Regions from separate parts of the [Bacillus] caldolyticus genome, predicted to be linked through region 3. Evidence: a T-box and tRNA genes for the amino acid it is inferred to sense, from the RefSeq annotation. Region 3 holds a T-box; the other regions hold tRNA genes.

What was found. The T-box of region 3 lies ahead of thrS (threonine--tRNA ligase). A T-box ahead of a tRNA ligase gene usually reads a tRNA of that ligase, here a tRNA-Thr.
Region 1: it has a tRNA-Thr gene. The T-box ahead of thrS (threonine--tRNA ligase) is inferred to sense a tRNA for this amino acid. The anticodon was not compared.
Region 2: it has a tRNA-Thr gene. The T-box ahead of thrS (threonine--tRNA ligase) is inferred to sense a tRNA for this amino acid. The anticodon was not compared.

The regions. Positions count from the first base shown of each region.
Region 1 covers NZ_CP025074.1:1,859,318-1,868,854, forward strand. Annotated here, with positions in the region: gene cdaA (diadenylate cyclase CdaA) at 1-401, opposite strand, end outside; gene rsiW (anti-sigma-W factor RsiW) at 474-1,085, opposite strand; gene sigW (RNA polymerase sigma factor SigW) at 1,100-1,663, opposite strand; gene rocF (arginase) at 1,864-2,763, opposite strand; tRNA gene CWI35_RS09630 (tRNA-Ala) at 2,912-2,984, opposite strand; tRNA gene CWI35_RS09635 (tRNA-Gly) at 2,991-3,062, opposite strand; tRNA gene CWI35_RS09640 (tRNA-Lys) at 3,067-3,142, opposite strand; tRNA gene CWI35_RS09645 (tRNA-Gln) at 3,309-3,383, opposite strand; tRNA gene CWI35_RS09650 (tRNA-Glu) at 3,498-3,569, opposite strand; tRNA gene CWI35_RS09655 (tRNA-Thr) at 3,580-3,655, opposite strand; tRNA gene CWI35_RS09660 (tRNA-Asn) at 3,663-3,737, opposite strand; rRNA gene rrf (5S ribosomal RNA) at 3,894-4,010, opposite strand; rRNA gene CWI35_RS09670 (23S ribosomal RNA) at 4,116-7,046, opposite strand; rRNA gene CWI35_RS09675 (16S ribosomal RNA) at 7,647-9,204, opposite strand.
Region 2 covers NZ_CP025074.1:276,372-285,908, reverse strand. Annotated here, with positions in the region: gene parC (DNA topoisomerase IV subunit A) at 1-645, opposite strand, end outside; gene parE (DNA topoisomerase IV subunit B) at 705-2,642, opposite strand; gene CWI35_RS01495 (CoA-binding protein) at 2,803-3,222, opposite strand; gene CWI35_RS01490 (CBO0543 family protein) at 3,979-4,569, opposite strand; gene CWI35_RS01485 (ABC1 kinase family protein) at 4,913-6,589, opposite strand; gene CWI35_RS01480 (phasin family protein) at 6,641-6,940, opposite strand; gene CWI35_RS01475 (MBL fold metallo-hydrolase) at 7,087-7,935, shown strand; tRNA gene CWI35_RS01470 (tRNA-Ile) at 8,165-8,238, opposite strand; tRNA gene CWI35_RS01465 (tRNA-Tyr) at 8,257-8,338, opposite strand; tRNA gene CWI35_RS01460 (tRNA-Thr) at 8,349-8,421, opposite strand; tRNA gene CWI35_RS01455 (tRNA-Ser) at 8,720-8,812, opposite strand; tRNA gene CWI35_RS01450 (tRNA-Leu) at 8,830-8,912, opposite strand; tRNA gene CWI35_RS01445 (tRNA-Ala) at 8,919-8,990, opposite strand; tRNA gene CWI35_RS01440 (tRNA-Val) at 8,995-9,069, opposite strand; rRNA gene rrf (5S ribosomal RNA) at 9,079-9,195, opposite strand.
Region 3 covers NZ_CP025074.1:2,819,213-2,828,749, reverse strand. Annotated here, with positions in the region: gene CWI35_RS14670 (dUTP diphosphatase) at 1-467, opposite strand, end outside; gene CWI35_RS14665 (DUF1294 domain-containing protein) at 886-1,137, opposite strand; gene rplT (50S ribosomal protein L20) at 1,195-1,554, opposite strand; gene rpmI (50S ribosomal protein L35) at 1,580-1,780, opposite strand; gene infC (translation initiation factor IF-3) at 1,794-2,315, opposite strand; ribosomal protein L20 leader region at 2,372-2,505, opposite strand; gene thrS (threonine--tRNA ligase) at 2,656-4,617, opposite strand; T-box leader at 4,677-4,907, opposite strand; gene ytxC (putative sporulation protein YtxC) at 4,953-5,828, opposite strand; gene CWI35_RS14635 (IS4 family transposase) at 6,042-7,403, shown strand; gene dnaI (primosomal protein DnaI) at 8,034-8,975, opposite strand; gene CWI35_RS14620 (replication initiation and membrane attachment family protein) at 8,987-9,537, opposite strand, start outside.

The sequences.
Region 1 (9,537 bases), 960 kb from region 3:
ATGGAAATCAGCGCGCCGATGCGTCGCTTCGCCATATACTCGGTCGCTTTGACAATGGCTTCCACCATTCGCATCCGCTCTTCCTCTTCATTGACCGTATTGCGGGTGAACAGCCGTCCGCGGCCGAGCTGCTCAAGGGCGCGCCGCAATTCTGGTTGAAAAATGATGATGATCGCGAGAAATCCCCAAATGATCGCCTGATCCATCAGCCATTGCAACGTCGTCAATCCGAGGTAATTGCTCACAAAGCGGACTAGAATAATTAAAAAAATGCCTTTTAACAACTGAATGGCCTTCGTCCCGCGAATCATCATGATCAACTTGTAAATCACATACCAAACGACAAGGATATCAACCACTTTTAACAAATATGACACGATGGGGAGCTCTCCGAAGGACATCTTCACACTTCCTTTATCTCTAATTCCAATCTGTTGATGGCCACGGAAAAAGCCATCGAACGATGGCTGCCATCATTCAATCGATTGGAGCGCACGATTGAACCTTTCTTTAATATTATACCAAATCCATTCAAACACTTGATTAATTTCCTCCACTTCCCCTGTCACTTGCCCGGCGGACGCCATATATTTCTTTCCATGGATCACAGTCACGTCCCCATCAACCGTTCCTTCAATCCGAATCGAGCCATTGCGGACGACAATATCTCCTTTGACCGTTTCTCCTTTCGGCACGATGACAGTATGATCGCGGATGATGACATGTTCATCAGCTGAGACGGAAAACGCGCCTCTTTCCCCCCATGAAGAGGCTAAGCTGCCGAAAGTAAGCGCGAAAAACAACGAGGCAGCCGTAAGCAGCGGATGACGATGCAGAAAACGGCGCAGCCGCGCGGTCTTTCTCTCTTTCGGCATCGCCTCCATAACCTTGGCTGCAAACGACGGCGGCGCCGCAACGTGGGCGGCATATTGGAGGAAAGCAACCGTCTTTTTCAGCTCGTGAAAATGGGCAGCGCACGCAGCGCACGAACGCAAATGTTCTTTCAGCTGCTGCTCTCCTTCTGGCTGGAGATCTCCATCAAAATAGCTGTGCATGAGCAACACGATTTCTTTCGGACATTCCATAGTCTCCCACCCTCTTATAAATGACCCAATTGCCTGCGCAACGCTTCACGGCCGCGATGCAGCCGCGTTTTCACCGTGCCGACCGGCAACCCTAAAATCTCGCTGATTTCTTGCAACGACAAATCTTCCATATATTTCAACACGATCACGCTTCGATACTTTTCTGGCAACTGCTCAATCGCTCGCTGCACCGTCTCTTGCAGCTCCAGGCTTTCCACTGCCTCCTCCGGGGATGCTTCGCGGGAAGGAAGCTGAGCCTGCATCGTCAACCCGTCCGTGCCTCCGACCTCTTCATCTAAATACACGTCCGGCTTCCGTTTCCGCAATTTATCGATCGTCAAGTTCGTCGCGATCCGGTACAGCCAAGTGGAAAACTTCATTTCTGGATTGTACGTATCAATATGGATGTAGGCGCGGATGAACGCCTCCTGCGCCGCATCTTCCGCCTCATGCCGATTGCCAAGCATTCGATAGCAAAGACGGTAAATCTTGTCCTTATACAAATCGACAAGATCCGCGTATGCGTTTTGATCCCCTTTTTGGATCGCCTTAATTCTCTTTTTAATAAATAGATCCATAAAATACAATACCCCCGCCTCACGGCTTACTGTATATTACGGCGCTCGATCAAGAAAAGTTTCATGCAACATATTTATTGTATCATACAACGGAAAAAGAGGGGACTCCAAACAAATGGCAGCCCCTCTTTCACAAACAGCGGGAACAAATCATCATCATATCCGTGAATCCCGCAACCAACCCTCTTTGCCCACATGCATTACATGAGTTTTTCACCAAACAACGACCCCATCAGCGCTACAGCCACTGATGCTGTTTTGTTCCGCTCATCCAAGATCGGGTTCACTTCGACAAATTCCGCTGAAGTGATGATTTGTGCCTCGGCCAGCATCTCCATCGCCAAATGGCTTTCGCGGTATGTCAATCCTCCAATGACAGGCGTTCCGACTCCCGGTGCGTCGCTTGGGTCAAGGCCATCCAAGTCAAGCGACAAATGAACGCCATCCGTTCGTTCTTTTAAATAGGCGATCGTTTCTTCCATCACCCTTGTCATTCCGAGCCGATCAACCTCATGCATCGTGTAAATTTTGATTCCTTTTTCGCGAATAAACTTCTTCTCCCCTTCATCAAGGGAACGGACGCCGATCAACACGACATGTTCCGGCTTGATTTTGGGGCTGTATCCGCCGATTTGCGTCAGCGCCGGATGGCCAAACCCGAGGCTCGCCGCCAGCGGCATGCCATGAATGTTTCCAGACGGCGACGTTTCCGCGGTGTTGACGTCGCCATGCGCGTCATACCAGATCACTCCAAGCCGCTCATAATGTTTCGCCACCCCGGCGAGCGTGCCAATGGCGATGCTATGGTCGCCGCCCAGCACAAGTGGGAAGCGCCCCCGCTGAACGACTTGGTCAACCGCCGCCGCGAGTTTCTCATTCGCCTCCGCAACCGCTTTCAAATTGCGCAACCGTGAATCTCCTTGCTCGTGCAACCGCTCTGCTTTTCCAATCGGAATATCTCCCAAATCTTCAATATCGTAATGAAGACGTTCCAGACGTTCGATGACGCCTGCATAACGCATTGCGCTCGGCCCCATATCAACGCCGCGGCGTGTCTGCCCTAAATCCATCGGAACCCCGATAATTGAAATTGGCTTCATGCTGTCTCCCACTCCTTTCCGGTTCCTGTTACGTCTTTATTGTAGAGGAAAGAAAGGGGATGACTCAACTTGACAAAATTTTGAATATTTATACCGATATAACAAAAAAGAGCAGGCTGCTTTTGGTTGTCAAGCAGTCTGCTCTTGATGGAGCCTATCGGGATCGAACCGATGACCTCCTGCGTGCAAAGCAGGCGCTCTCCCAGCTGAGCTAAGGCCCCGCCCCAAGCGGAAGACGGGACTCGAACCCGCGACCCCCACCTTGGCAAGGTGGTGTTCTACCACTGAACTACTTCCGCGCTATGGTGAGCCATGGAGGACTCGAACCTCCGACCCTCTGATTAAAAGTCAGATGCTCTACCTACTGAGCTAATGGCTCATGGTTAGGATAACACTCTACAGCTTCGTTTCACTCTACCTGCCTCTTCCTCTCCCAGCTGTTTCACAGATGCCTAGTGCGTCGAGGCAACTCGAAGCAAATCCGAAGATGCAGCGCTCGTTGCTGAGCTAATGGCTCATGACCATTTTTATGTACAAAAAAATAATGGCTGGGCTAGCTGGATTCGAACCAGCGCATCACGGAGTCAAAGTCCGTTGCCTTACCGCTTGGCTATAGCCCAACGCGATGAGAAAAAAACGCTGTATTCAATTGCTATTATATCTCAGCAATCAGGGAAGTATACACTTTTCATTTCGGCCAATCATCCTTGAAAGGACGACTGGCCGAAATGGAGTGACCCGTACGGGATTCGAACCCGTGTTACCGCCGTGAAAGGGCGGTGTCTTAACCACTTGACCAACGGGCCGGAAAATAAATGGAGCTTCCAACCGGGCTCGAACCGGTGACCTCTTCCTTACCATGGAAGTGCTCTACCTACTGAGCTATGGAAGCGTAAAAATGGCTCCGCAAGTAGGATTCGAACCTACGACCTACCGGTTAACAGCCGGTTGCTCTACCGCTGAGCTATTGCGGAATGATGAATAACTATATGTCATGCACATCTTCCCAATGTGCTCGTTGCCTCTTCCTCTGCCAGCTAATTCAAGGAAGCGAGATGCGTCGAGGCAACTCGTAGCGAATTCGAAGATGTGAAGCTCGTCGCTGAACTATTGCAGAATAATGAAACATTGCCTAGCAGCGACCTACTCTTGCAGGGGCGCTGGCCCCAACTACCATCGGCGCTGGAGGGCTTAACTTCCGTGTTCGGGATGGGAACGGGTGTTTCCCCTCCGCCATAGCCACTAGGCAATGATGATCATCTTGGACAGTAATTATTATATCCATCCTGTTGGATTTGTCAACAGGATGTTCATTCCCTCAAAACTAGATAACCGTTGGAAGAAGCCGCTCATAGGTCAAGCCCTCGATCGATTAGTATCCGTCAGCTCCACGTGTCGCCACGCTTCCACCTCGGACCTATCGACCTCGTCATCTTCGAGGGATCTTACCCGCTTTGCGCGGTGGGAAATCTCATCTTGAGGGGGGCTTCACGCTTAGATGCTTTCAGCGCTTATCCCGTCCGCACATAGCTACCCAGCGGTGCCCCTGGCGGGACAACTGGTACACCAGCGGTGCGTCCATCCCGGTCCTCTCGTACTAAGGACAGCTCCTCTCAAATTTCCTCCGCCCGCGACGGATAGGGACCGAACTGTCTCACGACGTTCTGAACCCAGCTCGCGTACCGCTTTAATGGGCGAACAGCCCAACCCTTGGGACCGACTACAGCCCCAGGATGCGATGAGCCGACATCGAGGTGCCAAACCTCCCCGTCGATGTGGACTCTTGGGGGAGATCAGCCTGTTATCCCCGGGGTAGCTTTTATCCGTTGAGCGATGGCCCTTCCATGCGGAACCACCGGATCACTAAGCCCGACTTTCGTCCCTGCTCGACCTGTCCGTCTCGCAGTCAAGCTCCCTTGTGCCTTTGCACTCTCCGAATGATTTCCAACCATTCTGAGGGAACCTTTGGGCGCCTCCGTTACCTTTTGGGAGGCGACCGCCCCAGTCAAACTGCCCACCTGACACTGTCTCCCACCCCGCTAAGGGGTGCGGGTTAGAATTTCAATACCGCCAGGGTGGTATCCCACCGCCGCCTCCACCGAAGCTGGCGCTCCGGCTTCCCAGGCTCCCACCTATCCTGTACAAGCGATACCAAAATTCCATATCAGGCTGCAGTAAAGCTCCACGGGGTCTTTCCGTCCTGTCGCGGGTAACCTGCATCTTCACAGGTAGTATAATTTCACCGGGTCTCTCGTTGAGACAGCGCCCAAGTCGTTACACCTTTCGTGCGGGTCGGAACTTACCCGACAAGGAATTTCGCTACCTTAGGACCGTTATAGTTACGGCCGCCGTTTACTGGGGCTTCGGTTCGCACCTTCGCTTCCGCTAAGCGCTCCCCTTAACCTTCCAGCACCGGGCAGGTGTCAGCCCCTATACGTCGCCTTTCGGCTTCGCAGAGACCTGTGTTTTTGATAAACAGTCGCTTGGGCCTTTTCACTGCGGCTCTTCAGGGCTCTTCACCCCAAAGAGCACCCCTTCTCCCGAAGTTACGGGGTCATTTTGCCGAGTTCCTTAACGAGAGTTCTCCCGCGCGCCTTAGGATTCTCTCCTCGCCTACCTGTGTCGGTTTGCGGTACGGGCACCTCTTCCCTCGCTAGAGGCTTTTCTTGGCAGTGTGAAATCGGGGACTTCCGGATCAATCCGTCGCCGTCACCGCTTGGCCTTATGATCCGCGGATTTGCCTGCGGATCAGCCTCACGGCTTGGACAGGCTCTTCCAGCCGCCTGCTCGCCCTATCCTCCTGCGTCCCCCCCATCGCTCAAACGGGAAGAAGGTGGTACAGGAATCTCAACCTGTTGTCCATCACCTACGCCTTTCGGCCTCGGCTTAGGTCCCGACTAACCCTGAGCGGACGAACCTTCCTCAGGAACCCTTAGGCTTTCGGCGCAGAGGATTCTCACCTCTGTTTTCGCTACTCATACCGGCATTCTCACTTCTAAGCGCTCCACCAGTCCTTCCGGTCTGGCTTCTCTGCCCTTAGAACGCTCCCCTACCGATGACCAACGGTCATCCCGCAGCTTCGGCGGCACGTTTAGCCCCGGTACATTTTCGGCGCAGAGTCACTCGACCAGTGAGCTATTACGCACTCTTTAAATGGTGGCTGCTTCTAAGCCAACATCCTGGTTGTCTCGGCAACTCCACATCCTTTTCCACTGAACGTGCACTTCGGGGCCTTAGCTGGCGGTCTGGGCTGTTCCCCTCTCGACCACGGATCTTATCACTCGCAGTCTGACTCCCGGGCATAAGTCGTTGGCATTCGGAGTTTGACTGGGTTCGGTAACCCGTTTGGGGCCCCTAGCCCAATCAGTGCTCTACCTCCAAGACTCTTAAACCCGAGGCTAGCCCTAAAGCTATTTCGGGGAGAACCAGCTATCTCCAAGTTCGATTGGCATTTCACCCCTACCCACACCTCATCCCCGCACTTTTCAACGTGCGTGGGTTCGGGCCTCCAGCCGGTGTTACCCGGCCTTCACCCTGGACATGGGTAGATCACCTGGTTTCGGGTCGACGACGACGTACTCACACGCCCTGTTCAGACTCGCTTTCGCTGCGGCTCCGCCTCTTCGGCTTAACCTCGCACGCCATCGTCACTCGCCGGTTCATTCTACAAAAGGCACGCCATCACCCATCAACGGGCTCTGACTACTTGTAGGCACACGGTTTCAGGTTCTCTTTCACTCCCCTCCCGGGGTGCTTTTCACCTTTCCCTCACGGTACTGGTGCACTATCGGTCACTAGGGAGTATTTAGCCTTGGGAGATGGTCCTCCCTGCTTCCGACGGGATTCCTCGTGTCCCGCCGTACTCAGGATCCGCTCGGGAGGGAACGAAGTTTCGACTACAGGGCTCTCACCTTCTCTGGCCGGCCGTTCCAGACCGGTTCGTCTACCCCGTCCCTTTCTCACTCCCATCGTGAGCGGTCCTACAACCCCAAGAGGACATGCCTCTTGGTTTGGGCTGTTCCCGTTTCGCTCGCCGCTACTCAGGGAATCGCGGTTGCTTTCTTCTCCTCCGGGTACTAAGATGTTTCAGTTCCCCGGGTGTGCCCTCCATGCCCTATGGATTCAGGCATGGATACTGCCCCATTACGGACAGTGGGTTCCCCCATTCGGACATCTCCGGATCAACGCTTGCTTACAGCTCCCCGAAGCGTTTCGGCGTTTGCCCCGTCCTTCATCGGCTCCTAGTGCCAAGGCATCCACCGTGCGCCCTTTCCAGCTTAACCTATTGCGCTCTCGGCTTCTTCCTTTGCTTTATCGGTTATCTAGTTTTCAAGGAACGAGACTGCTTCTTGAATTTGCTTCTCTGCAGTCTTGTGCCGAGGAATCCATCTTCCTTGAACCTGCTGGAAGACGAAGGCGCAAAGTAGCTCCTTTGAATTCGCTTCTTCGCTGGTTTGCGTCGAGGAATTCGGCTTCTCCGAATCCGCTTGTAGACGCAGACGCAAACGAGACTATTTCTTGAATTCACTTCTCTGCAGTCTTGTGCCGAGGAATCTTGCTTCCCTGAACCTGCTAGCAGACGCAGGCACAGACGCAAAGCAACTACGTTGAAACAGCTTCCTTGCAGCTTTGCGTCGAGGAATCCAGCTTCTCTGAATTCACTTGTAGACGCAGACGCAAAGCAACTGAAGGAATTTCTCATTCCTTCAAAACTGAACGAAACAGAAGCGCGTTTTGCTTTGAATAACGACTGATGTCTAGCTCCAGCGCCTGGCTCTCTTCTGCCAAATAACCTTCCCCCTCGGGGTGCAAGCACCCCTGCGGGTGAAGAACATTTGGCTTCGAGAGCCAAACGCGGCGCTTCTGCTTTTCTTCGTCCTTAGAAAGGAGGTGATCCAGCCGCACCTTCCGGTACGGCTACCTTGTTACGACTTCACCCCAATCACTTGCCCCACCTTCGGCGGCTGGCTCCCGTAAGGGTTACCGCACCGACTTCGGGTGTTGCAAGCTCTCGTGGTGTGACGGGCGGTGTGTACAAGGCCCGGGAACGTATTCACCGCGGCATGCTGATCCGCGATTACTAGCGATTCCGGCTTCATGCAGGCGAGTTGCAGCCTGCAATCCGAACTGAGAGCGGCTTTTTGGGATTCGCTCCCCCTCGCGGGTTCGCAGCCCTTTGTACCGCCCATTGTAGCACGTGTGTAGCCCAGGTCATAAGGGGCATGATGATTTGACGTCATCCCCACCTTCCTCCGACTTGTCGCCGGCAGTCCCTCTAGAGTGCCCACCTTCGTGCTGGCAACTAGAGGCGAGGGTTGCGCTCGTTGCGGGACTTAACCCAACATCTCACGACACGAGCTGACGACAACCATGCACCACCTGTCACCCTGTCCCCCCGAAGGGGGAACGCCCAATCTCTTGGGTTGTCAGGGGATGTCAAGACCTGGTAAGGTTCTTCGCGTTGCTTCGAATTAAACCACATGCTCCACCGCTTGTGCGGGCCCCCGTCAATTCCTTTGAGTTTCAGCCTTGCGGCCGTACTCCCCAGGCGGAGTGCTTATCGCGTTAGCTGCAGCACTAAAGGGTGTGACCCCTCTAACACTTAGCACTCATCGTTTACGGCGTGGACTACCAGGGTATCTAATCCTGTTTGCTCCCCACGCTTTCGCGCCTCAGCGTCAGTTGCAGGCCAGAGAGCCGCCTTCGCCACTGGTGTTCCTCCACATCTCTACGCATTTCACCGCTACACGTGGAATTCCGCTCTCCTCTCCTGCACTCAAGTCCCCCAGTTTCCAATGACCCTCCACGGTTGAGCCGTGGGCTTTCACATCAGACTTAAGGAACCGCCTGCGCGCGCTTTACGCCCAATAATTCCGGACAACGCTCGCCCCCTACGTATTACCGCGGCTGCTGGCACGTAGTTAGCCGGGGCTTCCTCGTGAGGTACCGTCACCGCGCCGCCCTCTTCGAACGGCGCTCCTTCGTCCCTCACAACAGAGCTTTACGACCCGAAGGCCTTCTTCGCTCACGCGGCGTCGCTCCGTCAGGCTTTCGCCCATTGCGGAAGATTCCCTACTGCTGCCTCCCGTAGGAGTCTGGGCCGTGTCTCAGTCCCAGTGTGGCCGGTCACCCTCTCAGGCCGGCTACGCATCGTCGCCTTGGTGAGCCGTTACCTCACCAACTAGCTAATGCGCCGCGGGCCCATCCGCAAGTGACAGCCAAAGGCCGCCTTTCAACCAAAGACCATGCGGTCTTCGGTGTTATCCGGTATTAGCTCCGGTTTCCCGGAGTTATCCCGGTCTTGCGGGCAGGTTGCCCACGTGTTACTCACCCGTCCGCCGCTGACCAAACCAGAGCAAGCTCCGATTTGGTCCGCTCGACTTGCATGTATTAGGCACGCCGCCAGCGTTCGTCCTGAGCCAGGATCAAACTCTCCAAAAGAAAGTTGATTGGCTTTTCGCATTGTCCAACTTCGGCCAAAGCGGCCTCCGCTTTTCGTATTGTCCAGCTTCGGCCCGCCGCCGCTCGGGGTCAAATCACCTTCGCCTTCGGGATTGTAAATCCCTGCAGGCGAAGAACATTTGCCCATCGCGGCGACCCGCGGGCCTCAGCTTTTCTTTCGCGCTTCGTTTCGTTCAGTTTTCAAGGAACGAGACCTCTTCTTGAACTTGCTTCGTTGCAGTCTTGCGCCGAGGAACCCAATTCCCCCGAATTCACTAGAAGACACAGGCGCAAAGTTGCTGCATTGAAACAACTTCTCTGCTGATTTGCAGT
Region 2 (9,537 bases), 910 kb from region 3:
CGGAAAATCGGGGCCAGGAAGAACCGTCATCAGCTCGTCAACAGTGCAATCCGGCCGGTCGATCCGCATCAAGACGGCGTCGATCACCTCGCCAAGCGCATGCGGCGGAATGTCGGTCGCATAGCCGGCCGAAATCCCGGTCGAGCCGTTCACCAACAAATTCGGAAACATCGCCGGCAGGACGGTCGGCTCATCGGTCGTATCGTCAAAGTTCGGCACAAACGGAACAGTTTCTTTGTCAATATCGCGAAGCAATTCGGCGGCAATCGCCGACAGGCGCGCTTCCGTGTAGCGCATCGCCGCCGGCGGGTCGCCGTCGATGCTGCCGTTGTTGCCGTGCATCTCCACCAGCACGTTGCGCAGCTTCCACTCTTGGCTCATCCGCACCATCGCTTCATACACCGATGAGTCGCCGTGCGGATGAAAGTTGCCGATCACGTTTCCAACCGTTTTCGCCGCCTTGCGAAACGGTTTATCAGCCGTGTTGCCATCGATGTACATCGCATATAAAATACGGCGCTGCACGGGCTTCAACCCGTCGCGCGCATCTGGGAGCGCCCGGTCTTGGATAATGTATTTGCTGTAGCGGCCAAAGCGGTCGCCAAGCACGTCCTCTAACGGCATTTCCAGCAATCGTTCTGCCATCGTCATTCTCCTTTCCTAACACATCAGCACCAAAAAGGCGGCGCCTTTTCACGCCGCCATCAGCCGATCCATCCCGGTTCCTCTTCGAGCCCGAAGGCGACGTGCGTTTCGATCCATTTGCGGCGCGGCTCGACTTTGTCGCCCATGAGCGTCGTCACCCTCCGTTCGGCGCGGGCCGCATCTTCAATGCGCACGCGGATGAGCGTACGCGTCTGTGGGTTCATCGTCGTTTCCCATAATTGATCGGCGTTCATTTCGCCGAGCCCTTTATAGCGCTGAATCGTATAGCCGCGGCCCATTTTTTTCGTAATTTCTTTCAGCTGCTCGTCCGTCCACGCATATTCGACGATTTCGTTTTTGCCGCTTTTTTTGCTGATTTTGTAAAGCGGCGGCAAGGCGATGTACACTTTTCCCGCTTCAATCAGCGGACGCATGTAGCGGTAAAAAAACGTCAAAAGCAGCACTTGAATATGGGCGCCGTCCGTGTCGGCATCGGTCATAATGATCACTTTGTCGTAGTTGACATCATCGAGCGAAAAGTCAGCCCCGACGCCGCCGCCGATGGCGTGGATGATCGTATTGATTTCCTCGTTTTTCAAAATATCGCCAAGTTTCGCCTTTTCCGTGTTGATGACTTTTCCGCGCAGCGGAAGCACCGCCTGGAATCGACGGTCGCGCCCTTGTTTCGCCGAACCGCCCGCCGAATCGCCTTCAACGAGATAGAGCTCATTTTTTTGCGGATTGCGCCCTTGCGCCGGCGTCAGCTTGCCGCTTAAGAGCGCCTCTTTCCCTTTCCGCTTTTTGCCGCTTCTCGCCTCTTCGCGCGCTTTGCGGGCCGCTTCACGCGCCTGATAGGCCCGGATCGCTTTCTTAATGAGCATCGCGCTTACGTCCGGGTTTTCTTGCAGAAAGTACATCAGCTGCTCGGACACCACCGCATCGACGGCCGAACGCGCTTCGCTCGTTCCGAGCTTTCCTTTCGTCTGCCCTTCAAACTGCAGCAAGTGCTCTGGGATGCGCACCGAAACGACCGCGGACAACCCTTCGCGAATATCGGTTCCTTCCAAATTTTTATCTTTTTCCTTGAGCAAACCGACACGGCGGGCGTATTCGTTAAAAACGCGCGTCATCGCCGTTTTCGCACCCGCCTCATGCGTGCCGCCGTCTTTTGTGCGCACGTTGTTGACAAACGACAGCACGTTTTCCGAATAACCGTCATGAAACTGGAACGCAAACTCGACTTCAATGCCGTTTTGCTCGCCAGCAAAATAAACGACCGGGTGGAGCACATCTTTCTCCTCATTCAAATAGGCGACAAACGCTTCAATTCCGTTTTCGTAGTGGAACACCTCGCGCATGCCGGTCCGTTCGTCAACGAGTTCGATTTTCAGCCCTTTTAACAAAAACGCCGATTCGCGCAGCCGTTCACTCAATGTTTCATAATCGAAGACTGTCGTGCTGAAAATCGTTGGGTCCGGCTTAAATTGAATGATGGTTCCGGTTTTGTTCGTTGTGCCGATTTTCTCTAGCGTCGTCACCGGTTTGCCTCCATGCTCAAACCGCTGCCGGTAAATGAAGCCGTCGCGATGAATCGTGACGACCAGCCATTCTGATAAGGCGTTGACAACCGACGCCCCGACTCCGTGCAGGCCGCCGCTCGTTTTATAGCCGCCTTGGCCGAATTTGCCGCCGGCATGAAGCACGGTCAAAATGACTTCCGGCGTCGGCTTGCCGAGCTTATGCATCCCGACCGGCATGCCGCGCCCCTCATCCAAAACCGTGATGCTGTTGTCTTTATGTATTTGCACGAAAATGTAGTTTCCGTATCCAGCCAACGCCTCATCGACCGAATTGTCAACAATTTCATAGACAAGATGATGCAAGCCGCGGCTGTCGGTGCTGCCAATGTACATCCCCGGCCGCTTCCTGACTGCCTCGAGCCCTTCCAACACTTGAATGGCATCTTCGTTATATTCGTATGTCGCATGCTTTGCCACAAGGCCACCCCTTCCTACAAAAACAAGAACACCTGTTTCTATTGTACCACAAACTTCCCGACTGTCCATTGCCTTTTGACATCCCCCGACAAATTCGGACAAGTGCGACAAAAAAACGAAAGGACCATCTCGAACAAGATGGCCGTTTCATGGATTAAGATTAAGCACGCTTGGTGAGCGCATGTTCCACTTTAATGCAGCGGTCCATAATGACCGTGTAGCCTTTTTCTTTCAAAAAGCGATACGCCTCCTCATTGACGACGCCAAGCTGCGCCCAAAACACGTCGGCATCGATTTGCACAAACTCGCGGGCCAGCTCGGGCAAATGCTCAGAGCGGCGGAACACATCGACGATGTCGACATGGCCTTCGATATCGGTTAGTTGATCAACCGCCGGAATGCCTTCCCACTCATCGATCATCGGATTGACCGGAATGATTTCGTATCCAGCGTCTTTCATCGCTTTCGCCACCATATACGACTCGCGCTCCGGATTGTTGGACAACCCAACGACGGCAATCCGTTTCGCCTTGCGCAAAATTTCACCGATTTCTTCCCGGCTTGGGTTGACAATGGACATCGAGGTCTCTCCCTCCTTTATTCTCCTTTTTGCTGTACTATATAGATGCAATTTAAAGCTTTAACATTTTTCGTTTTTACCGATCATTTCATCCGACTGTCGAGTGACCGAACAACACCGCTTAAAGACCCATGAATGGGTCTTTAAGCGAGTCGTTGTTCGGTCTTCCGTCACGCCTTAGCGTGACGGAGGCAAGCCTATGGCTTGCCTTCGACAGTCAAAAATGGATGAGCCACTTTTCCGTCAAGGATATGTGAAACGATTTCGTTGCATCTATATAGTTTCGCTCCAGCCAGATCAAAATCCTGCCCAGCCAATAGAAAAAGGAAAAAATCATCGATCTTTTTTGCACAGCGCCCACACACCCTAGGCCGGCCACAACAGACGCAAACTTGAACATCATATTCATCGCCTACGCATCGATCCGCTTTCTCGTCCGCATCCAGACATTCTGTTTGCTGGCTGTCCGAACATGGATGGCCTGCTGCTGTTTTTTGCAAGAAAAAAGTGCAGAGTATTGCAGTATATAAATTCGTTTATACCGCATAAAAATTCAATCTGAATTCTCGCTATTAAGGGCTTGACATGGAGCCTCTGCAGCCATGATTCTTTTGCCAAGCGGCCAGCTGTAACAGATTTGGCAAACCCAAACAGGTTATCATGGCTACCCCTCCATGTAAAGCCCCTCTGCATAACCATTTGCATAGAAATTTTGCACATCTCTGCACTTTAATTTTGCAATAAACATGCTGCCAGTTATTTTATGTTCCACCCGGCGTACACCCCAGCTAAAAAAACGGTAGTCATGGCAATCGCATGGACGATCATCCATCCCCACCGGCCGTAGCGGAAAGAGGAAGCCGCAAGCGGGGAGCGCGCTTTTTGGGGGACGATTTTTCCGCCCATCCACTCAAAGAAAAGCAAATACAGCCACCAGGCGGTGTATGAATCCCACACATCCCACTGTTCCTTATAATCAATCAGAGGGTGCGGCGATACAAGAGCAACCAACTCGAACAACATAATCAACTGCACCATCGCAAAGTAAAACGGCAACTTCCATGCCCAGCTTTCCGGACTGTACTTGACTCCAAACAAAACGAAAAACGGAATGACGGTTGCCATTTCAACGAGCGGAATCGGTGTATAAGGAACGAGCTTAACAGGGAAGGAGTAAAAGCCTGCATAGACAAACGCAAGGCAAAGAACGATGCCTGTCACCGCACTGAATGCATACAAAACCGCATATCTCCGTATATGCCGTTTGGCGATCCAAAAACTTCCCGCTATACTCAACATGACCGCTGCCAGTTCCACCATCCAAACAACAGGAAGAGAAACCGTCATCATCGATCCTCCCTAACCCATTTCCCACTCCCTAAACGCAGTCTCAGACAGCACTGTTAGTATAATCCAAAGTGTGGAATTTATTCCGGCGCCCCCACCGGCTTTCCACCCCATCAAGCTGTCTAGCATGGCTTAACAAACGTGCTTCGTGCAAATTTATTATTATTGATGAAAAAAGGGGGTGTCCCAAAAGGACTGGGACACCCTCTCTCATCGCTATATATAAGCACCAGCCGCTTCTCTGTCACACTATATATCGCCTTTTGGGTCAGCCCCTTTCATGGATCGGACTGCATCAAACTTTCAAGAATCTCCGAAAAAAGAAATCATTGCGCAACAAACGCTAAAATTTTCCCGAACGAAAAATCGAGTAAAGCAGCCAACCGAACAGAAAAGCGGACGCGCCTAATCCGATTTCAACAGCAGGAATCTTCCACAGCAGCGTCGACGGCCGCCCGAGCGAGGAAGCGATCATCAGCCCGGCAAGGACGATGCTCAGCGAAAGAAGAACGATGCTAAACGACAGCCGGTTCGTAATCTGATCGAGCTTCTTTAGCAGCGTTTCCAAATCAGGCGCCGTGATTTCCAATCGAAGCTTGCCGTGCCGCATCATTTTCGTCCATTCCTTTACGCTGTCCGGCAAGCGAAGCAGCCATTCACCGTAGTCGAAAATCCGTTTCCACGCCGTTTCCGCTACACGGTCAGGCCGAAGACGCTCTTTCATTAGCTTTCTCCCAAACGGTTCGGCCACATCCATGATGCGAAACTGCGGATCGAGCATCTCCACGACCCCTTCGACCGTCAACAGCGCTTTCCCTAACAGCGTCAAATCGCTTGGGATGCGAATGCCATGGCGAAATGCCACCGAAAGCAAATCCTCGACGGCTTCCCCAAGACTGATCTCACCGAGCGGGACGCGGTAGTATTTCTCCCGCAACTCGTCAATATCATCGCGCAATTTTCCTTCATCGACTCCGTCAGGAACAATTCCTAAACCGTAAATCGCACCCAACACCCCATCCGTGTTTTGCCGCATTAAGGCGATGATGAGTGAAGAAAGATGATGTTTGACATGAGGTCGAAGGCGGCCCATCAAGCCAAAGTCAATGAAGGAAAGCGTTCCATCGTCAAGAACAAATACATTGCCAGGATGAGGGTCGCCATGAAAAAATCCATGCTCAAACATTTGTTGAAAGGTTGCTTCAGCCAAACGCTCGGCGATCGTTTTTAAGGAGTGGCCGTTCGCTTTCAACCGCTCGATCTCCCCGAGTTTGATCCCTTCGACATATTCCATCGTGAGCACTGTTTTCGTCGTATAATCCCAAAACACCTTCGGGACATACACCGACGAATCGCCGGCAAACTGCCGTGCAAACCGTTCCGCATGGCGCGCCTCGACTGTATAATCCAGCTCCTGCCGTAATGAACGCGCCAGTTCATCGACAATCTCAGACAATTGGTAGGTTGCCGCCCAATCGAGACGGCGTTCCGCCAGCACGGCCAAATCTTGCAAAATTTCCAGATCCGTCTCCACCCGCGCAGCGATGTGCGGGCGCTGCACTTTCACCGCCACGGCCTGTCCGGAAGGAAGAACCGCCCGGTGCACTTGTCCAAGCGAAGCGGCAGCGAGCGGCATTTCCTCAAATGAACGAAAGAGTGTTTCCAGCGAACTTCCAAACTCCGCTTCGACAATCCGGCGGACATCGGCAAACGGAAACGGCGGAACTTGGTCTTGCAGCTTTTCGAGCTCACTGATGATCGGAGCGGGAATCAAATCCGGCCGTGTGCTGGCAATTTGCCCGAGCTTCACGAACGTCGGGCCGAGCTCCTCAAGCACAAGGCGGAGCCGCTCCCCAACCGTTTTTCCTTCCTTTTTCCCTTGCTCCGCTTTCCATCGCGGCGGCAACGAAAGAAACGACGAAAAGCCGAGTTCATCGACGATCATCCCGAATCCGTGCCGAAGCAAGGAGGCGGCGATTTCGTGATACCTTCCGATATGGCGCATCCGTTTTCCGATCATCGAGACATCTCTCCTAAGGCGGCAAAAAGCGAGCGGACAGGCCGCATCGGTTTACTGCCCGCTTTGTTCCTTTTCTTCAAGACGGCGGATTCGCTCCTCGAGCTGCCGCACGTCTTCTTTCGTCGCCAAGTCGAGTTTATCGATCACCTGCTTGATTTGCTCGCGTACAAGCCGCTGCACTTCCGTTTTCCGCGCTTCGGTCTGCTGTTTCCATTGATCGATCACTTCCTTCGATTCGTCAAGCGACAATTCCCCTTTTTTGACTAACTCGTCAATGATTTTTTCCACTTGTTCTTTGCTGGCAATCGCCAATCCCAGCCCGAATGCCAATCCTTTTTTCAAAATGCTCATTCGTTTGTAGCCTCCTTGTGCCATTGTGTTTTCCTTATTGTACCATTCTTTGGCGATCCATGTCGAGCTAGACGGCAGCTCTTTTGTATAGGAGACAGGTCGATGCGGCATGCTATCGTTGGACAACGATTCAAAGGAGGGGTTTGATGGCCGACGAACCATTGCATTACGGAGAAGACTATCATTTTATTCACGCGACGTCTGTGGCAAGCGGTGTCGGCGTCAGCGTGCTGCCCGATTTGTACTGCCATACGATCCAAATCGTGAACATTTGTCTTGTCGGCCGCCCGGACGACCACGCGTTTGTATTGGTCGACGCTGGCATGCCGGGATCGGCTGATGACATTATTTCCGTTGTGGAACAACGGTTTGGAGAGGGCAGCCGCCCGCAAGCCATTGTTTTAACCCACGGCCATTTTGACCACGTTGGAGCGATTGTTGAGCTTGTCAAGCATTGGAATGTCCCGGTGTATGCCCATCCGGCTGAACTGCCGTATTTGACTGGAAAGGCGAGCTATCCTGAACCTGACGCTTCCGTCGAGGGCGGCTTCATCGCCAAAATCTCGCCGTTTTTTCCGAACGAGCCGATTCAATTAGGCAACCGCGTCCAGCCGCTCCCTGCGGACGGCACCGTTCCGCACTTGCCGGAATTTCGCTGGATCCACACACCGGGGCACACGCCAGGCCACATTTCGTTATTTCGGCCGCGCGACGCCGCTTTAATCGCCGGCGACGCGTTCGTCACCGTCCGCCAAGATTCACTGTATAAAGTGTTGACCCAACAAATCGAAATCAGCGGCCCGCCGCGCTATTATACCATCGATTGGCGCGCCGCCCGCGAGTCGGTGCGCAAGTTAGCCGCACTCTTTCCGTCAGTCGCCATCACCGGACACGGTGCTCCTGTCGCCGGCAAAGAGCTGCGTGAAGGGTTGACAAAACTCGCCCGTGATTTTGACCGTATCGCTACCCCTGATTATGGGAAGTACGTCCATTAGGCAAACGGACTATCGTTCCGTGAACGGCTTCTAGTTTTGTTTGAAGCGGAAGTTTCTCTGCTAAAACCACTTTCAAGTAAAAACCAAGGGAGGGTGTCTGAACGGGGGCACCCTTCCGTTGACATGTGAAAGTCAGAGGATTCTCCATGGAGATGGTAGAGCACATTATGCCTTTAGCGACAACGCAAAAAAGACGACAAGAATCATTCTTGTCGTCCATCATAAGTGATGGGCCTAAGTGGACTTGAACCACCGACCTCACGCTTATCAGGCGTGCGCTCTAACCAGCTGAGCTATAGGCCCGCTTATAAGAAATAAAAATGGAGGGGGACGGATTCGAACCGCCGAACCCAAAGGGAGCGGATTTACAGTCCGCCGCGTTTAGCCACTTCGCTACCCCTCCGTAATCGTGATGCCGACTGCAGGACTCGAACCCGCAACCTACTGATTACGATTCAGTTGCTCTACCAATTGAGCTAAGTCGGCATAAAATAAATGCAAGAAGGTGGCTCATTGTTCATTTGTTGTGTCCCTTTCTCTACCAGCCAATTCGAAGAAGCTGGGTGCGTCGGGACAACTCGAAGCAAATTCGACGATGCAGATGCTCGTCTCTACCAATTGAGCTAAGTCGGCATAAAATAAATGCAAGAAGGTGGCTCATTGTTGTGCTCTGTGCCTCTTCCTCTACAAGCTGTTTCGAGGAAGCAGGATGCGTCGAGGCAACTCGAAGCCGACTCGACGAAGCAGGTGCTCGTCTCTACCAATTGAGCTAAGTCAATATTTATGGCGGAGGAGGAGGGATTCGAACCCCCGCGGGCTGTGACACCCCTATCGGTTTTCGAAACCGACCCCTTCAGCCAGACTTGGGTACTCCTCCATAGCTGTTTGGAGCGATGCGGTCGAGAGGACTTGAACCTCCACGGGGTTGCCCCCACTAGGCCCTCAACCTAGCGCGTCTGCCATTCCGCCACGACCGCATACAATGGAGCGTAGGGGATTTGAACCCCTGACCTCTTCGCTGCCAGCGAAGCGTTCTCCCCCTGAACTAACGCCCCATGATGGTGGAGTATACTGGGATCGAACCAGTGACCCCCACGCTGTCAACGTGGTGCTCTCCCGCTGAGCTAATACTCCACGTTGTTTGCCTAGCAACGACCTACTCTTGCAGGGGCGCTGGCCCCAACTACCATCGGCGCTGGAGGGCTTAACTTCCGTGTTCGGGATGGGAACGGGTGTTTCCCCTCCGCTATCACCACTAGGCAATGGCGACGATTTCTATTATAAAGCAATCCAAAAGTTTGTCAAGTTTTTTTGTATCTTTATATTTCAGTTCCTTCAGAATCGGAACGACAATGTAAAATTTACTATAAAAAAATGAAAGAGTCAACCCTCTTTTTCATTTTTTTTGATCTTCACTGTCCCTTTCTCTAAAGTTCTTGTCATCCCCTTCTTTATACGCGTATAATAAAGAAGAAGGAACGTACAATAAAGCAGGGCATTGGCGGCCACCAATGCCCTGTCCATACACAGCCGCTGCAAGAAGCGCAGTGGCCCAAGCCTCGGGCATCGTAACCTACCCTCGCCTCGGCCTAGCAGGGTGGG
Region 3 (9,537 bases):
CGCTTGTGGTTCACTTCATTTTTCCGCCGATACGCCGCCTCGATGTCGTCGGAAGAAAAACCGAGCGCCACGCCAAGCCGCCAATACTCCGCAAACAGCGCATCATATTCCCCTCGCGCTCTCGTCTCCCCGAACCGCTCGGCGGCGCGAAAGATGGCCAAAAACTGCTCAACAAGCGGCCGCTCGACAGCCGGAAGCTCCCGGCTTTCATAAAACAGCCCGCAATCCAGCCCGAGCGACAGCAAAAAATGCAAACCGTCGACATATTCCTCCAGCACCCGTTCCGCCGGCGCCGACGGTTTCACGCTCCAAAATTTAAAACAGCGCGTCTCATTGGCCAGCTCCCCAAGTTCGACGAGAAACGCAAGCATTTTCCGATTGAACAAGTCCTCATGCATAAGGCCGTGCTCTGTTTCAATCCGCTCATCCAACATGCGCTGCATATCGTAAAGCAAAGGCCAATTCATCCTATTTCGCGCAGGAGACTCCCACTTCAATGACCAAAGGGAGTAAGTGGGAGAGGAATGCGCGTTCCCCCTTTCTTTTGTGTATGATATAATAAAGGCGTGGAGAAAACCGTTCAATAAAGGCACTCCAATAACTGCTACTCGATGTATGGAGTTGGTTACAGGAAACGTTGTAACCGTAAAACATCGAGCGTAGGTCCGTCTGTTGTGTGTGGAAGCCAAGTACTGCCAACAGACACACCGAGAGAATCGGTAACGATGCAGGCATGACCTGCGTCGTTGGGTAGTCGTCAACCTGCCCCCTGATGCAACCCCAAGTCAAGGAAGGAGGACGAAGTCCGTTTGCACTTCTGGGGAGTTGCAAGCCCCCACTTCAAGCGTTAGCTAAGTGGGAGTAGTTGACTCTCTCCTCCCCTTTCTACCTCATCCATCGCCAATAGAGAAACAGCTCCACCGCTGCCAACAGCGGCAAGCCATAGCCAAAAGCCCGATGGCGCGTTTTATGGCGAAACGTGTACATTCCAGCTGCCGCACCGATGGCCCCGCCCGCAAACGCCAGCAGCCAAAGCGTCCGCTCGGCGGTGCGAAAGCGGCGGCGCTTCGCCTTGTATTTGTCGACCCCCATCACGAAAAAAGCGAGAAGATTGATCGCTATCCCGTATTGTACCATATCGATCCCTTTCCTTGATAAGAAAATGGCCACCCTGATCAAGGATGGCCATCGTTGTTATTTATTCAAATTCGCTTTCGCCAAGTCGGCGAGTTGGGCGAACGCGGCTTGGTCGTTGACCGCCAAGTCGGCGAGCATTTTCCGGTTCACTTCCACGCCGGCCAGCTTCAAGCCGTGCATCAAACGGCTGTAGGACAAGCCATTTTGGCGAGCCGCTGCGTTGATGCGGACAATCCACAGTTTGCGGAAGTCGCGCTTCCGTTGACGGCGGTCGCGATACGCATACATGAGCGATTTCATCACTTGTTGGTTCGCGACTCTATATAATGCGTGTTTCGCGCCGAAATAGCCTTTTGCGAGTTTTAACACTTTTTTGCGACGTCTGCGCGTCACTGGTCCACCTTTTACGCGTGGCATAATCGTTCCCTCCTATAGTCGGTCGTTATTTCAAGTTGTCAAGCATTTGGCGGATGCGTTTGAAATCGCCAGGCGAGACAAGCGTCGCTTTGCGGAGATGACGCTTTTGTTTTTTCGTTTTATTGGCAAACAAGTGGCTCGTGTACGCGTGGCCGCGTTTTAATTTGCCGCTGGCCGTTTTTTTGAACCGTTTCGCCGAGCCGCGGTGAGTTTTCATTTTTGGCATCGCAGGTTCCTCCTTACTTGTTGTCGTTTTTCGGTGCGAGCACTAAAAACATGTTGCGCCCGTCCATTTTCGGCGCCGTTTCGACAACGGCAATGTCGGCGCACGCTTCCGAGAAGCGGTCAAGGACGCGCTGCCCAATTTCTTTATGGGTGATCGCCCGACCTTTAAAGCGGATCGTCGCCTTCACTTTATCGCCTTTTTCCAAAAACTTGCGCGCATTGCGCAGCTTCGTGTTGAAGTCATGCTCCTCGATCGTCGGGCTGAGGCGCACCTCTTTGACGTTGATCACTTTTTGTTTTTTGCGCGCTTCTTTCTCTTTCTTCTGCTGCTCGAAGCGGAATTTGCCGTAGTCCATGATGCGGCAAACGGGCGGTTTGGCGTTCGGCGCGACAAGCACAAGATCCAAGTTGCGTCTTGCCGCAATCTCAAGCGCCTCCTGCTTCGACTTGATGCCAAGCTGTTCGCCGTTTTGGTCGATCAAGCGCACTTCACGGGCACGAATTTGTTCGTTGATAATAAAATCTTTGCTAATAATGAGCCACCTCCAAGGTTTTTTCCGACTGGCTTGTTTGCCAGCAGAGCCCCACTTCCAGCCAAAAAAAAGCGCAGATGCACAAAGCACCCGCGCAGTACGTCCTTACACTCGCATTGACGAACCGTAACAACCTGCCAACAGCCGTCTTGGCGTCGGTCAGGTGAGAAGCGGGGTGCTTCTGCTTTTGTTACAAACAAGCAATCATTCCACTTTATACACTATACCACCTTGGCGATGGCATGTCAAGGAGCAGATCTTGATAAACACAACGAACTCCATTATAACGGATGTCCGCCCGATTGGCAAGAGAAAATTTGCAATGGTTCGTCTCATCGAGGTTTCAACCCGCCGATTGCGCGGATCGTGTCCGTTTTTCCCGCACATCGTCAGCGAGCAAGGCCATAAACTCGTCAAGCCCCATCGTCCGGCTTTCTTTTTCGCCATAGCGGCGGACGTTGACCGCTCGCTCAGACACTTCTTTATCGCCGACAACGAGCATGTACGGGATTTTTTGCATTTGCGCTTCGCGGATTTTATAGCCGATTTTTTCGTCGCGCTCGTCGACTTCGACGCGGAAGCCGCGTTCTTTCAACGTCCGCTGCACGTCATACGCGTAATCGAGGTGCGCCTCCGGCGACACGGGGATCACTTTGACTTGAACCGGGGCGAGCCATGTCGGAAACGCGCCTTTATACTCCTCGATGAGGAACGCGACAAACCGCTCCATCGTCGAGACGACGCCGCGATGGATGACGACCGGACGATGCGGCTTCCCATCCTCGCCAATGTACGTCAAATCAAAGCGCTCGGGCAACAGGAAGTCAAGCTGCACCGTCGAGAGCGTCTCGTCTTTGCCAAGCGCCGTGCGCACTTGCACATCGAGCTTCGGCCCGTAAAACGCCGCTTCCCCTTCCGCTTCGTAGTAGTCGAGGCCGAGCTCGTCCATGGCTTCCCGCAGCATGCGTTGGGCTTTTTCCCACATTTCATCGTCATCGTAATATTTTTCTTTGTCATGCGGATCGCGGTAAGACAAGCGGAACGAGTATTCCTCAATGCCGAAATCCTTATAGACTTCCAAAATCAAGTTGACGACGCGCTTGAACTCGTCTTTGATTTGGTCCGGGCGCACGAAAATGTGGGCGTCGTTGAGCGTCATGCCGCGGACGCGCTGCAGGCCGGTAAGCGCTCCAGACATTTCATAGCGGTGCATCGTGCCGAGCTCGGCGATGCGGATCGGCAGCTCGCGGTAGCTGTGCAGCTTGCTTTTGTAAATCATCATATGGTGCGGGCAGTTCATCGGACGAAGCACAAGTTCTTCGTTGTCCATCTCCATCGGCGGGAACATGTTTTCTTTGTAATGGTCCCAATGGCCCGATGTCTTGTACAGCTCGACGCTGCCGAGCACCGGTGTGTAGACATGATCGTATCCGAGCGCCACTTCTTTGTCGACGATGTACCGTTCGATAATGCGGCGGATCGTCGCTCCTTTCGGCAGCCATAGCGGCAAGCCTTGTCCGACTTGTTGCGATGTCGTAAACAGCTCAAGCTCTTTGCCTAATTTGCGGTGATCGCGCTCTTTCGCTTCTTCAAGCAGGCGCAAATAACGATCCAAGTCTTCCTTTTTGAAAAAGGCCGTGCCGTAGATGCGCTGCAGCATTTTGTTGTTGCTGTCGCCGCGCCAGTAGGCCCCCGAGATGCTGAGCAGCTTGAACTCTTTGATTTTTCCAGTCGACGGCACGTGCACGCCGCGGCAAAGGTCGAAAAACTCGCCTTGCTCATAAATCGAAATCGGCTCGCCTTCCGGAATATCGGCGATCAACTCGAGCTTCAACTCATCGCCGATTTCTTCATACAGCCGGATGGCTTCTTCGCGGCTCACTTCTTTGCGGACGATGTCCAAATTTTCTTTGACAATCTTGCGCATTTCCGCTTCGATTTTCGGGAGGTCGTCTGGCGTCAGCTTATGCTCCATGTCGATATCATAGTAAAAGCCGTTTTCAATGACCGGACCGACGCCGAGCTTGACGTTGCCATACAGCCGCTTGATCGCCTGCGCCATTAAGTGGGCGGTGCTATGGCGCAAAATGTCAAGCGCCTCCGGCATGTCTTGGGTAATGATGACAAGCTCGCCATCTTCGTGAAGCGGCGTGCGCAAATCAACGAACCGGCCGTTCAGTTTGCCGGCGATCGCTTTTTTCTTCAGCCCCGGGCTGATCGAGGCAGCGATGTCTTCCGTCGTCGTCCCCTTCGGAAACTCCTTTTCCGCCCCATCTGGGAACGTGATGCGAATGACGTCTGGCATTGGCAATCACTCCTTTGTCATGATGATGAAAATGGAAAAATAAAAAAACTCCTCCCTCCTAAAGGGACGAGTTTTCATCGTGGTTCCACCCTTCTTCCCATGGCAACGCCTCGCCATGCCATGGCTCAACAAGAATAACGGTCGTCCACCGGCGGCAACTACTGGGCGTTGCGTTCGCTGCCGCAGCTCTGAGGGGGTAAGCGCATTTTTCGTGTTAGGAAGGTTCCAGCCGCTGCCTTCCCTCTCTGGAAACCGTAAAAATGCGCCCATGTCCTCGTCATCGCTTGTATTCATCCATATTCATGACGTCATTATAGCGAAAACAGCAGGAAAAATCAAGCTTCTCCCCCATTTCCAGCGTTGGCGGCAAACAAGCGGGAAAAATCGGCGCGGCGGCAGACGATCAGCCGTTCTTGAAACACGTTTTGCAGTGTCTGCACCATGCCGTCATCCGGATGATCGGTGTACAGCTCAATTTCCGCCGGAGCGAGCGAGACAAGCGGAGCGAGCACCGATGCATCAATATACATCGGCTGGCTGAAGACGAGATGGCGGTCGATCAACTGTCTCACTTCCGCCGCCGACAGCTCCCGCCGCTCGCTGTCGTAAAATACGAAGTGCGGCGGATCGTGCACCAAATACAGGCGCGGCCATTGCGGCGTCCGGCCAGCCAGGCAGTCGCGCAGCATTTGCACAAAATTTTGATACTCCTGCTCCAGCTTGTATTCATCAATCGCCAGCTCGACATAATGTTGGAGGCGCTCCATATACGGCTTTAACCGGAACGTAACGAACGAAGAAAACGAAAATGACAAGCCGTCGCGCAAAAAGGAGGCAAAAGCGTCGCGCAACATCACGGTGCGCGAGGCGGCAAACGCCGCGCTTTTCCGGTAATCGCGCCGCTCGCCGTCCAAAAATGAATGAGCGAGGGCCAAAATTTGCTGCTGTTCTTCGACGTCGCGGAAATAAAAAACATTGGCAATGATGGATAGCAGCAGCCGGTCTTCCATCACCTCCTGCATAAACGCCGTCATCGCTGGGATGATATGCTCCTCAAGCACACGCTTCTCCTCGCCCTGTATGTAAACCGCCACGGTTTTGTTCCCGTCATAAGCGGCATGAAACAGCGGACCGTCATCCGGTTGCCGGTGATCTAGCAGCCCAACCAATTTTTCCGCCTCGCTTGCCTCGTCAAAATGGATTTCGATCACCCGCTGTCCCCCCTTTAGCCCGAAAGGCATGCTTGGTTTATATATATGGGGACAACGGGCTGTTTAGACTAAAAAACCACAAAGCTTAGCGGCGTTCATTGTTCGAGGAGAGGGTGCCCCCATAGCCATCAAGTTAAGAAAACAGGAATAAATATATGCCTGATTTGACCATCCTTTTGAAGACCTCATAATGTCTTAGAAAGGGTGGTTTTTTTGAAGACGTCCTTATCTCTCCGAGAAGAATGGCATTGTTTTTTAGACGGATTAAGAAGCGTGTTATCGTGCGAAGAACTTGAACATATGGCCCGAGATCATCAATTTATTCAACGAAAGGGGAAATTACGCGCCCATGATTTTGTGGCACTTTGCACATTTCTCCAGGAAGGAGGCGGTCAAAAATCATTGGTGCAGCTTTGCAGTGCTCTAGCTCTCAAGCAAAACACCTTTCTGAGTGCGGAAGGGCTCAATCAACGGTTTAATGAAAAAGCGGTGAGTTTCCTCAAAGCGGTGTTTGAAAAACTGCTCATTCATCAGACTCAGGAAGCCCGTCACTTATGTCAAAGACATTCGCTGTTTCGCCGGATTCGCATTCTCGATTCCACGTCGTTTCAACTGCCTCCTGAAATCCGGGGGATTTACGAGGGATGTACGGGGCCTGGGGTGAAAATTCAGCTAGAATATGAATGGCTAGAAGGGAAGTTTCTCCATGCGGATGTCGAAGATGCCCGTCATCACGACGCCGCCTACGGAGCGTCCCTTCTATCGACCATCCAAGAGGGAGACCTTTGTTTGAAAGACTTAGGCTATTTTTCGCTTGAGGGATTGCAAGCCATTCATGACGCCGGAGCCTTTTATATTTCCCGGCTCAAACACAATGTAGGGATTTACCAAAAAGAAGGAGACCGATTTCGAAAATGGGAACCAGAGGATTTCCTTGCGGTGTTACAACCCGGAGAAACCATGGAACTGGAACATGCGTATGTCAGTGGAAAGAAAGTTCATCAACCGCGGCTCATTGTGTATCGGCTGACCGAAGAACAGGAGCGACAGAAGGAAGGACAATGGAAACAGAAGGCGAAACGAAAAGGGGCCGCGTACGTGACGCGACGCCCCCACTCAATATATGTATATATCACCAATATTCCAGCGATTTATACCTCTTTGCACGAAATTCATACGCTGTATTCTCTTCGCTGGCAAATTGAAGTGGTATTTAAGACATGGAAATCCCTGTTTCACATTCATCGATTCAAACCGATGAAAGGGGCTCGCTTTCAGTGCCACCTGTATGGAACGTTGATTGCCTTATTGATCAGCTCCACTGTCATGTTTAAAATGCGGGAATGGCTCTATCGAAAACAGAAAAAGGAATTGAGCGAATATAAGGCGATGAGTATGATCAAGGAGTTCGGTATGGATTTCTTTCAAGCCTTATGGTGTTCTGAGGAGTTAGTTGTCCAACTCCTTTTAAAACTGTGTGACATCATCGCTCAACACGGAAAAAAATCAAGGCGTTATACAAAAAAGAGCGCTTTAGACATTATCGAGAGTTTGGTCATCATGCCGGTGTCATAAGAAATTCCCGCCTCATATACCATGAAAAAAACCTTCTATAGGGAAGGTGTATTTGGCATGCCTATCTTTATATATTCTCACGGTCACAGCCTCCAAAGATGAAAAGTGAAGCCTTGGAGCTACTCGCTCCAAGGCTTCACTTGATGGCTATGGAGGGTGCCCCAAAAGGATCGGGACACCCTTTCTTATTACCGTATACAGGCATAAAACAAGTGAACTACCCCCCACCTACGCTTCGCTTAGAGGTGGGGGCTTCAAGCGACTTGTGTGTGTTCGCTGAACGGTAAGCCACACACAAGAACCCTTTACGCTTCCCTTCGTTCCGAAGGTGTCCGTTCTAGCCATATTCTATCATATTCGTTGGCTAACGCCAACCGAAATTCATCTCCCACTTTCACTGGTGCTGGCGCACCTTCACGTTTAGAAGTAGGAGACTTCTTTCGGAGGGAAGTTAAATTAAGAAACAATATGTTGTGTTTTGTTTAAGGGAAATTACCCTTTTGGGTCAGCCCCAGTCGGCAAACGAACCGCTTGCCGACTACGGCAGAAAAGCTAGAAACAGAACCTGCTCAACTAGTTTTTATGGGTTAATCAACATGCCTGTGCAAACGGCAACGTTTCAAATCGCCTTTATATATTTTGCTCACGGCGGTTCGGTCCAGTGATTTCAATCGGATAGGCCAAATAGCGGATTCGCTCCATAATGCGCGCCGCCTTCACCTTCTCTTCTTCGCCGCGCTGCGAATACGTCAAATGATGGGCGAGCTGCTGCATATCAAAGTTCGACGTGAAAAACGTCGGCAAGTTTTCAAACATCCGGTATTGCAAGATCGGGCCAAATACATCATCGCGCACCCAGCTTGACATCGCCTCCGCCCCAAGGTCATCGAGCATCAGCACCGGCACTTTTTTGATATAATCAAGCTTTTCGTTCATCGTCTGGTCTTGAAGCGAATGTTTCATCTCACGAAACAGCTCGGGCACGTAGACGATCAGCGACGAAACGTTTCGCTTCGCCAGCTCGTTGGCGATCGCGGCGAGCAAATACGTTTTGCCCACCCCAAACGATCCGTGCAAATACAAGCCTTTCATTTTTTTCCCTGGCTCGTATTCCGCCACAAACCGCTCGGCAAATCGGATCGCTTTGATCCGCCCATCGTCATTGAGATCGACGTCAGAGAGCGAAGCACGCAAGATTTCGCGCGGCATGAACATGCTTTGAATGAGCGACTCTTGCCGTTTTCGCTCGTCATGCTGCACTTTTTTGGGGCAGCGGTCGTACTCAACGTCGATCCTTCCACCGTTGACCACCAAATTTGGATGGTACCCCGGCAGCATGTTGTTGCATCGCTCAAGGCCCGGACATTGGCGGCAATTCCCGTGCTGCTCGATGAACTCATACAGCTTCATCAAGCTGCGGTCAACCGCATCGGCCGACAATTGCCGTTCGTGCGCCCGCAAAAACGGCTGCACGTCCGGATGCTCCAAAATGTAGCGTTTCATTTGTTCGTAGCGTTGTTTAAACCGTTGATTGCCAAGCAACCGCTGCAACAGGTGGTTTACTCGTTCCATGGCTTTTCCCTCTATGATTCATCACGGTATTTTTTCAGCCGTTCCTCAAGCTCTTTGCGCGCCTGTTCGACGTCAAAATCATCATCATCCGGCTGGCTGTAATCCATGTTCAGCCAGTCCGGGACGATTTCCGTGCGCACGACTTTGCGCACCGTCCGCGTCCCTTTTTCCTTTTCGTTCGCCCAGTTTTGGTATGTTTTCGCCTCTTCTTTCGCCAGTTCCATTGCTTCCTTCACGGTTTTCACCTTTTTGCGCGCCCAATGGCTGGCGATTTTTTCTACGTATTTTTTCGACAGCTTCATATTCGTCCGGAGCATGACATAATAAATGAGCACGTTGACAACTCCGGGGAGCAGCTGCTGCTGGAACATAATGTCTTCGATCAACTGCAAATCAGCAAGCGACGGCTCAGCGCCGCCTGAAATCTCTTTCAGCAGCTGGCGCGGGGAAATTGTTTCCAGCTGTTTCATTAGTTGCTCCTCTTTTGTGCGCGGTTCGATGTTTTCCATCGTCCGGTAGGCGAGCGGCTGCACTCGTTCGACGAGGCGCGGCTCGACACCGC